Regions from separate parts of the Streptomyces sp. NPDC021212 genome, predicted to be linked through region 1. Evidence: riboswitches for the same ligand, from Rfam matches in the RefSeq annotation. Region 1 holds a riboswitch; the other holds the start of a gene.
The links. A riboswitch is a leader RNA that binds a small molecule or an ion and turns the genes downstream of it on or off. The one in region 1 is predicted to bind S-adenosylmethionine.
Positions count from the first base shown of each region.

Region 2: another riboswitch for S-adenosylmethionine. It lies ahead of thrC (threonine synthase); the one in region 1 lies ahead of ACH4SI_RS29825 (aminotransferase class V-fold PLP-dependent enzyme).

Region 1 covers NZ_JBIRPZ010000012.1:28,365-32,560, reverse strand. The annotation lists gene ACH4SI_RS29835 (cytochrome bc complex cytochrome b subunit) at 1-50, shown strand, start outside; gene trpD (anthranilate phosphoribosyltransferase) at 206-1,288, shown strand; SAM riboswitch class IV at 1,805-1,922, shown strand; gene ACH4SI_RS29825 (aminotransferase class V-fold PLP-dependent enzyme) at 2,076-3,437, shown strand; gene ACH4SI_RS29820 (Lrp/AsnC family transcriptional regulator) at 3,455-3,736, opposite strand; gene ACH4SI_RS29815 (rhomboid family intramembrane serine protease) at 3,733-4,196, opposite strand, start outside.
Region 2 covers NZ_JBIRPZ010000016.1:31,318-35,513, reverse strand. The annotation lists gene ACH4SI_RS34440 (cold-shock protein) at 281-487, opposite strand; gene ACH4SI_RS34435 (MoaD/ThiS family protein) at 896-1,174, opposite strand; gene thrC (threonine synthase) at 1,171-2,457, opposite strand; SAM riboswitch class I at 2,475-2,616, opposite strand; gene ACH4SI_RS34425 (glucosyl-3-phosphoglycerate synthase) at 2,792-3,739, shown strand; gene ACH4SI_RS34420 (trehalose-6-phosphate synthase) at 3,814-4,196, shown strand, end outside.

The DNA.
Region 1 (4,196 bases):
CGACCTCCGAGGAGTACAAGGAGATCACCAGCGGCCACGGCCACCACTGACGCCCGCTGACGTCTGCCGACGTCTGTACGCCACAGACCAGGGCCCCGGCCCGGACCTCGCGTCCGGCCCGGGGCCCTGGTCGTGGTTCTGGATGCCGCACGCGCCGATAGGCTTGCCCTGATCGAGCGCGGATCTAGCCACTCAGGAGCGGACCATGGACGTTGTGACCCCAGCCGGAGGCGACAGCACCGCGACGGCCCGCACCTGGCCGGACGTGCTCAGCTCCCTCCTGGACGGCCAGGACCTCAGCGCCGACGACACCGCCTGGGCCATGGACCGCATCATGCGCGGCGAGGCCACCGACGCCCAGATCGCCGGGTTCGCGGTAGCGCTGCGGGCCAAGGGTGAGACCGTCGCCGAGCTGTCCGGCCTCGTCCGCGCCATGTACGGGCACGCCAAGACGATCGAGGTGCCCGGGCCGACCGTCGACATCGTCGGCACGGGCGGCGACCGCGCCAAGACCGTCAACATCTCGACCATGTCCGCCCTCGTGGCGGCCGGCGCGGGCGCGCGCGTGGTCAAGCACGGCAACCGCGCCGCGTCCTCCGCGAGCGGCGCCTCCGACGTCCTGGAGAAGCTCGGCGTCAACCTGGACCTCAGCCCGGCGCGGGTGGCCGAGATCGCCGAGGAAGCGGGCATCACCATGTGCTTCGCGGTCAAGTTCCACCCGTCGCTGCGGCACGTCGCGGCGGCCCGCCGCGAGCTGGGCATCGCGACCCCGTTCAACTTCCTCGGCCCGCTCACCAACCCGGCCCGGGTCCGCTGCCAGGTCACGGGCGTCGCCGACGCCCGGATGGCACCGATCATGGCCGGGGTGCTGGCCGAGCGCGGCTCCTCGGCGTTGGTCTTCCGGGGCGACGACGGGCTCGACGAACTGACCGTGACCGCGACCTCCCAGGTGTGGGTGGTGCGGGACGGCACGGTCCGGCAGGAGACCTTCGACCCGCGCGACATCGGCTTCGCACTGGCCCCCGTGGAGGCCCTGCGCGGCGCCGACGCCTCGCACAACGCGGACGTGGCACGCCGCGTTCTGGCGGGCGAGACGGGCCCTGTACGCGACGCGGTCCTCCTGAACGCGGGCGCGGCCCTGGCGGCCCTGGACTGGCACCGCGACCCTCCCACGACCCCGCTCAAGACCCGCATCGCGACGGGCGCCGCCCGAGCTGCCGAGTCGATCGACTCGGGCGCGGCGAGGGAGGCCCTGGAGCGATGGGTGAGGGCGAGCAACGCGTCGTAGCGCGCGGTGGCGATTCTTCCCCCACCCCGCCCCTTCCCACAGCACCGATGTGCGGCTCCGCCGCGCGGCGGGCAGGCCCCGGGGCTCGGCCGTGTCGTCACCGCCGTCGGGTCGGCGGGCGCGGTTGCGGGCCATGGCGGAGGGGCGGGGCCCCAGGGGCGCGGTTCTTTCCCCACCCCGCCCCTTCCCGTAACCGGGGGCGAGCCCCCCGGACCCCCGGCTCCGGTACGCGAGTACGATCACCCGCCCCCGTCCGGCGCGCACGGTTGTGGGCGAGGGAGCCAAGCCGGCGGCGCGGCGGCCCCGGCCCCCGCCCGGGGCCCGGGGCGGCAATGGCTCACCTCCGGTGCCCCACCACTCAGCCCCTCCGGCGCTTGAGGAGCGGGGGTGTGGGGGCGGAGCCCCCACCCGGGGGCCGGGGGCTTGCCCCCGGTTCGGGGAGGGGCGGGGTGGGGAACATGTCCGCGATGCGGACAGAGGGTGGGCGCCGCCTCGCGGTGTGGCACAATCCCTCCAGGTCACGAGCGACAGCGACTTCGGCCCCGGCCCGCTGTCCGGCAACCCTCCGTCCGTGGCGGGGTGCCCCGGGTGATGACCAGGCCGCTCGCAGCGAGGCGCGCGGCAAGCGCGGACCCCTCGCACTAGGGGTCCTGGTGGTCGAGGGAGTTCTTCCGTGACGCAGCGAATGCGCTAGGGCCGCAGCGCCCGTTTTCCGCAAGGCTCCGCCCGGATCAGCCGTGCGTCGAGCGATGTTCCGCATGCCTGCCACCCATCAGGAGAATTCGCCATGTCCGTGTGCCCTTCTGCTGTCCAGACCGCCACCCCGCTCCCCGTCCTCGGCAGCGACGTCACCGTGCCCCTGGTCACCGGCGGTGAGGTGACCTACGCCGCGCTCGACTACGCGGCCAGCGCGCCCGCCCTGCGGCGGGTGTGGGACGACGTCGCCGCCTATGCCCCGTACTACGGGAGCGTCCACCGCGGGGCGGGTTATCTGTCGCAGCTGTCGACGGATCTCTTCGAGACGAGCCGCAAGGAAGTCGCGGCGTTTCTGGGGTGCCGGGAGGACGACCAGGTGGTGTTCACCCGCTCGACCACCGACTCGCTCAACCTGCTGGCCGCCGTACTGCCCGCCGGTACGGAGGTGTTCGTGTTCGAGACCGAGCACCACGCCTCGCTGCTGCCGTGGGAGCAGCGGGAGGACGTGCGGGTGCGTTACCTGAGCGCGCCGCGCTCGCCGCGGCAGGCCGTGGAGACGCTGGAGAAGGCGCTGGCGGAGCGGGACGGGGGCCCGGCGCTGGTGTGCGTGACGGGCGCGTCGAACGTGACGGGTGAGCTGTGGCCGGTGGAGGCGCTGGCCGCGGCGGCGCATGCGCACGGCGCCCGTATCGTCCTGGACGCCGCGCAGCTGGCCCCGCACCACCCGGTGGACATCGCGACGGCGGACGTGGACTGGGTGGCGTTCTCGGGCCACAAGCTGTACGCCCCGTTCGGGGCGGGCGTCCTAGCGGGCCGGGCCGACTGGCTGCGCGAGGCGCGGCCGTATCTGGCGGGCGGCGGCGCGAGCCGCAAGGTCGCGCGGCGGGACGACGGAGGGGTGGACGTCGAGTGGCACACCACCGCGGCGCGGCACGAGGCGGGTTCGCCGAATGTGATCGGGGTGTACGCGATCGCCTCGGCGTGCAAGGCGCTGTCCGAGGCCGGGTTCGACGGCCTGGTGGCGCGCGAGCGGCAGCTGATCGCGAAGGTGCGGGAGGGGCTGGCGGAGGTGCCGGAGGTGCGGCTGCTGTCGCTGTTCGGCGACGACGCACCGCGGGTGGGCGTGCTGTCGTTCGTGGTGGAGGGCTGGAACAGCTCGCACTTCGCGGCGGCGCTGTCCGCGGAGTACGGGATCGGCGTACGGGACGGGCTGTTCTGCGCGCATCCGCTGCTGCGGACCCTGCTGGACAGCGAGCCCGGCGAGCCGGGGGAGTGCGGCGCGCCCGAGGCCGCCCCGGGGGAGCGCTCCCTGAACGCGATCCGCGTCAGCTTCGGCGCGGGCACCCCGGACGAGCATGTGGAGCGCTTCGTCCGGGCGGTGAAGGAGCTGGTCCGGGACGGCGCGCAGTGGGACTACCGCACGGAGGACGGCCGCTGCGTGCCCGCGCGCTAGGGCGCGCCCGGCTGCGCCTAGCTGTCGAGGCCGATGGCGAACGCGGCCTCCAGGTCGTGCTGCGAGTACGTCCGGAAGGCGATGTGGGTCTCGGTGGAGGCCACCCCCGGCAACTTGCTGATCTGGCCCGTGATGATGTCCGCGAGGTCGTCGTGGCGGGCCACCCGCACCATCGCGATCAGATCGTGCGCGCCGGTGACCGAGTAGACCTCGCTCACGCCCTCCAGCGCGGCGATCTTCTCGGCGGTCTCCGGGATCCGGTCCACGCTGGTCTTGATGAGCACGATCGAAGTGATCACGGCTGGCTTTCTCCCTCGCTGGACCTGGCTGCGCCGCCCACTCTATCCGGCCGCCCGAAGCGGGCCCATGCGTAGAGGAAGCCCAGGGTGAAGCCCACGAGATGGGCGAGGTAGGCCACGCCGGGGCGGGCGTCGGCCTGGCGGGCGGCGAGCCATTGGAGGGTGACCCAGAAGATCAGTACGGCCCAGGCGGGGAAGCGCAGCGGGAGGAAGAACAGGAACGGGAACAGGCTGGTCACCCGGGCGCGCGGGAAGAGCCAGAGGAAGGCGCCGAGGACGCCGGAGATGGCGCCGGAGGCGCCGACCAGCGTCTGCGGGGAGGAGGCATGGGCGGCGGCGTAGCCGAGGAGCGCGAGATAGCCGGTGACGAGGTAGAAGAGGGCGAAATGCATACGCCCCATGCGCTGCTCGGTCATGGCCCCGAAGACGTAGAGGAACAGCATGTTGCCGAGCAGATGCA
Region 2 (4,196 bases), on a different contig from region 1:
GGTTCCTTGCCCCGCGCGGCGTCGGCTTGCCTCACCGACCCGATCCTTCTGTCACTCTCACCTTCAGAGTGCTAACGCAATAATTAGCACTCGACCCATGAGAGTGCAAGCGCCCGATGGGCGTCAAGAGGCGCCGGGAGAGATGAGCGGCGGGGCCCGGGACATGCCAGAGGGCCCACCCCCTCGCGAGGTACGGGCGACCCGGGACATGCCAGAGGGCCCGTCCCCTCGCGGGGTACGGGCCCTCCGGACTTCAGTCAGCTGCCTCGCGTTCGGCGCGTCAGCCTACGGCCACGCGGACCATGTCCGCCTGCGGGCCCTTCTGGCCCTGCGAGATCTCGAACTCGACCCGCTGGCCTTCCTCGAGGGTGCGGTAACCGTCCATCTGGATCGCACTGTAGTGGACGAACACGTCCGCACCACCGTCGACCGCGATGAAGCCGTACCCCTTCTCCGCGTTGAACCACTTGACGGTGCCCTGAGCCATTCCTAACTCCCCTATTGCTGGCCCTTGCGCAGGACCGCACTCCGCGGACCCGGGTCAGACCTCACCCCCCGAGTCGAGGGGGGTGTGCGCCGGAACGCGTCGACCGCCGCTGAATGTATCCGTCCCAACGCCCTCTGCAACAGGTCAATTGGACGAGAATTCTGGGCGCGGCCGATCGGGAATAAGTGGAGAATTCCTGTGAAGTTCGGGCAAACCTGGCGGGACATAGGGCATCAACCCGACAAATCGCGCACACACTTTGCGCACAAGTTGACGAGTTCTCATATGTGGTGGCGCCGGGGCCGCTGGGGAGGCGGGGCAACTGTATCGCGATTCAACACACGGAATCGCCCCGTCCGTTTCTTCCCGGACGGGGCGATTTCCAGAGGTGAGAGGGGTGATGGAGCGTCAGCAGCCACCCGCGACCGCGGGGATGATGGACACTCCGGCGCCGTCCGGCGTGGCCGTGGCCAGGCCCTCGGCGAACCGCACGTCATCGTCGTTGACGTAGACGTTCACGAAGCGGCGCAGCTTGCCGGTGTCGTCCAGGACGCGGGCCGCGATGCCCGCGTGGTTCTTCTCCAGGTCCGCCAGAACCTCGGCGAGGGTCGCGCCCTCGGCGCTGACCTCGGCCTGGCCGCCGGTGTAGGTACGCAGGATGGTCGGGATTCGGACGTTGACGCTCATGCGAGGCCAGCCTCTCGGAACGAGTCAAGGGTGGGGCGGATGATGGCGGAGGGGCCCGTGGTGGGGGCCACCGCGTCGAGGGTCTTGAGGCCGTCGCCGGTGTTGAGGACGACGGTCGTCAGGGACGGGTCGAGCAGACCGTCCTCGATCAGCTTCTTCGTCACGCCGACGGTCACGCCGCCCGCGGTCTCCGCGAAGATCCCCTCGGTGCGGGCGAGCAGCTTGATCGCGTCGACCACCTGCTCGTCGGTGACGTCCTCCACCGCCCCGCCGGTGCGGCGCGCGATGTCGAGGACGTACGGGCCGTCCGCCGGGTTGCCGATGGCCAGCGACTTGGCGATGGTGTTCGGCTTCTGCGGGCGCACCACGTCGTGGCCCGCCTTGAAGGCGGTGGAGACCGGGGAGCAGCCCTCGGCCTGCGCGCCGAAGATCTTGTACGGCTTGTCCTCGACCAGACCGAGCTTGATCAGCTCCTTGAGCCCCTTGTCGATCTTGGTGAGCTGGGAGCCGGAGGCGATCGGGATGACGATCTGGTCCGGCAGCCGCCAGCCGAGCTGCTCGCAGATCTCGTACGCCAGGGTCTTGGAGCCCTCGCCGTAGTACGGCCGCAGGTTGACGTTGACGAAGCCCCAGCCCTCGCCCACGGGGTCGCCGATCAGCTCGCTGCAGAAGCGGTTGACGTCGTCGTACGTACCCTCGATGCCGACCAGGTCACCGCCGTAGACAGCGGCCATGACGACCTTGCCCGCCTCCAGGTCGTGCGGGATGAAGACGCACGAGCGGAAGCCGGAACGGGCGGCCGCGGCGCCCACCGCGCCGGCCAGGTTGCCGGTGGAGGAGCAGGACAGGGTGGTGAAGCCGAAGGTGCGGGCCGCCTGGACGGCGATGGCGACGACCCGGTCCTTGAAGGAGTGGGTCGGGTTGCCGGAGTCGTCCTTGACGTGCAGCTCGCCGGTGACGCCCAGCTCACGGGCGAGCCGGTCGGCCTTGACGAGCTGGGTGAAGCCCGGGCTCAGGCTGGGGAGCGTGGCCACGTCCGTGGGGACGGGCAGCAGCGGCGCGTAGCGCCAGATGTTGTCCGGACCGGCCTCGATCTGCTTCCGCAGGGCCTCCGGGTCGCCGCTCGGCAGCTCGTACGCCACCTCGAGCGGCCCGAAACACGACCCGCACGCGAAGATCGGGCCGAGGTCGAAGCGCTCACCGCACTCGCGGCAGGACAGGGCGACGGCGGGGCCGAAAGCGGCAGCGGAAGTGGTTGAGCTTTCGACGGATTGCACAGCCATGGAGGCGAGGCCCTTTCTCCTCATCTTCCTCGGGACGCATTTCGCCACGAGACGGAATTGGCACCTTCCCGAGCTGGGAGCCTCGCTACAGGACGCGAGACCAGCTGGAGGGTTGCCGGGGCTTCAACGGGCCGTTCCCTCTGCCCCTCTGGATGAGCGGTATGGCCACCGGGCCGGACCCGGGGCGTTTGTCACACCGTGCCCCCGACATACGAAGGTCACGTGCGTTGTTCAAGACTGTAACCGACGGCCCGGAGGGTTGAGCCAGACGTCCGAACCGCGAGATGGATCACAACCATCACGCCCGAGCGATCACAGCAGGGAGACAAAACAGGTGCTGGATGAGGTGGAGCGCTGGCTGGAGCACCGCTCCTGGTCGGCCGACGACCGTCCGCTGGACCGCCTGCTGGCCGCGAAGCGCCACACGGCGACGAGCGTCAGCGTGGTGCTGCCCGCGCTGAACGAGGAGGCGACCGTCGGCGAGATCGCCGCCGCGATCCGCCGCGAGCTGATGACCGAGGCCGTGCCGCTCGTCGACGAGCTGGTGGTGCTGGATTCCGGTTCCACGGACCGCACCGCCGAGGTCGCCGCGGCGGCCGGCGCGAGGGTGGTCCACCGCGACGCGCTGCTGCCGCGCCTGCCCGCGCTGCCCGGCAAGGGCGAGGTGCTGTGGCGGTCACTGCTGGCGACCAGCGGCGACATCGTCTGCTTCATCGACGCCGACCTGCGCGAATTCGACGCGCGCTTCGTCTCCGGGATCGTCGGGCCGCTGCTCACCGACCCCGGGGTGCAGCTGGTCAAGGGCATGTACGACCGTCCGCTGCGGGACGCCGCCGGCCAGGGCGGCCGGGTCACCGAGCTGGTCGCGCGGCCGCTGCTGAACCTGCACTGGCCGCAGCTGGCCGGTTTCGTCCAGCCGCTGGGCGGCGAGTACGCGGCCCGGCGCTCGCTGCTGGAGCGGCTGCCGTTCCCCGTCGGGTACGGGGTCGAGCTGGGCCTGCTGGTCGACGCGCTGCACACGGTCGGGCTCGACGCCCTCGCCCAGGTCGACATCGGCGTGCGCAAACACCGCCACCAGGACGGCAAGGCGCTCGGCCGGATGGCCGCGGCGATCTACCGCACCGCCCAGCTGCGGCTGGCCCGCGGCCATCTGGTGCGGCCGCGGCTGACCCAGTTCGAGCGCGGTGAGAACGGCTTCGAGCCGCGCACCACGGCGGTGGACACGGAGGAGCGGCCGCCGATGATCGAGATCCCGGAGTACCAGGAGCGGCGCGCGGCATAGCTTCGCCTAACTCTCCCGGGCACAAGAAACCGTACGTACGTTTGCGCCGGGTGTCCGATGGCTAGGCTCGCGACATGGCCGTTGAACGCAGCGCACCGATCCTCGTCGCGTCCAACCGCGGCCCTGTCTCGTACGCGCTGGGCGAGGACGGTTCGCTCACCCCCAAGCGCGGGGGCGGCGGGCTGGTCTCCGGCCTGAGCGCGATCGGGCCCGACGCCGGGGCCGTGTGGGTGTGCGCCGCGCTCGGCGACGGCGACCGCGAGGCGGCGCGCCGCGCCGGGACCGGCCACCTGGACGCGGACCACACCGGCGGGCAGCAGGTGCGGATGCTGGACATCGCGCCGGATGTCTTCGCCGCGGCGTACAACGGCGTCGCGAACTCGGTGCTGTGGTTCGTCCACCACCTGCTCTACCAGACCCCGGTCGAGCCGGTCTTCGACGCGGAGTTCCGCGCGCA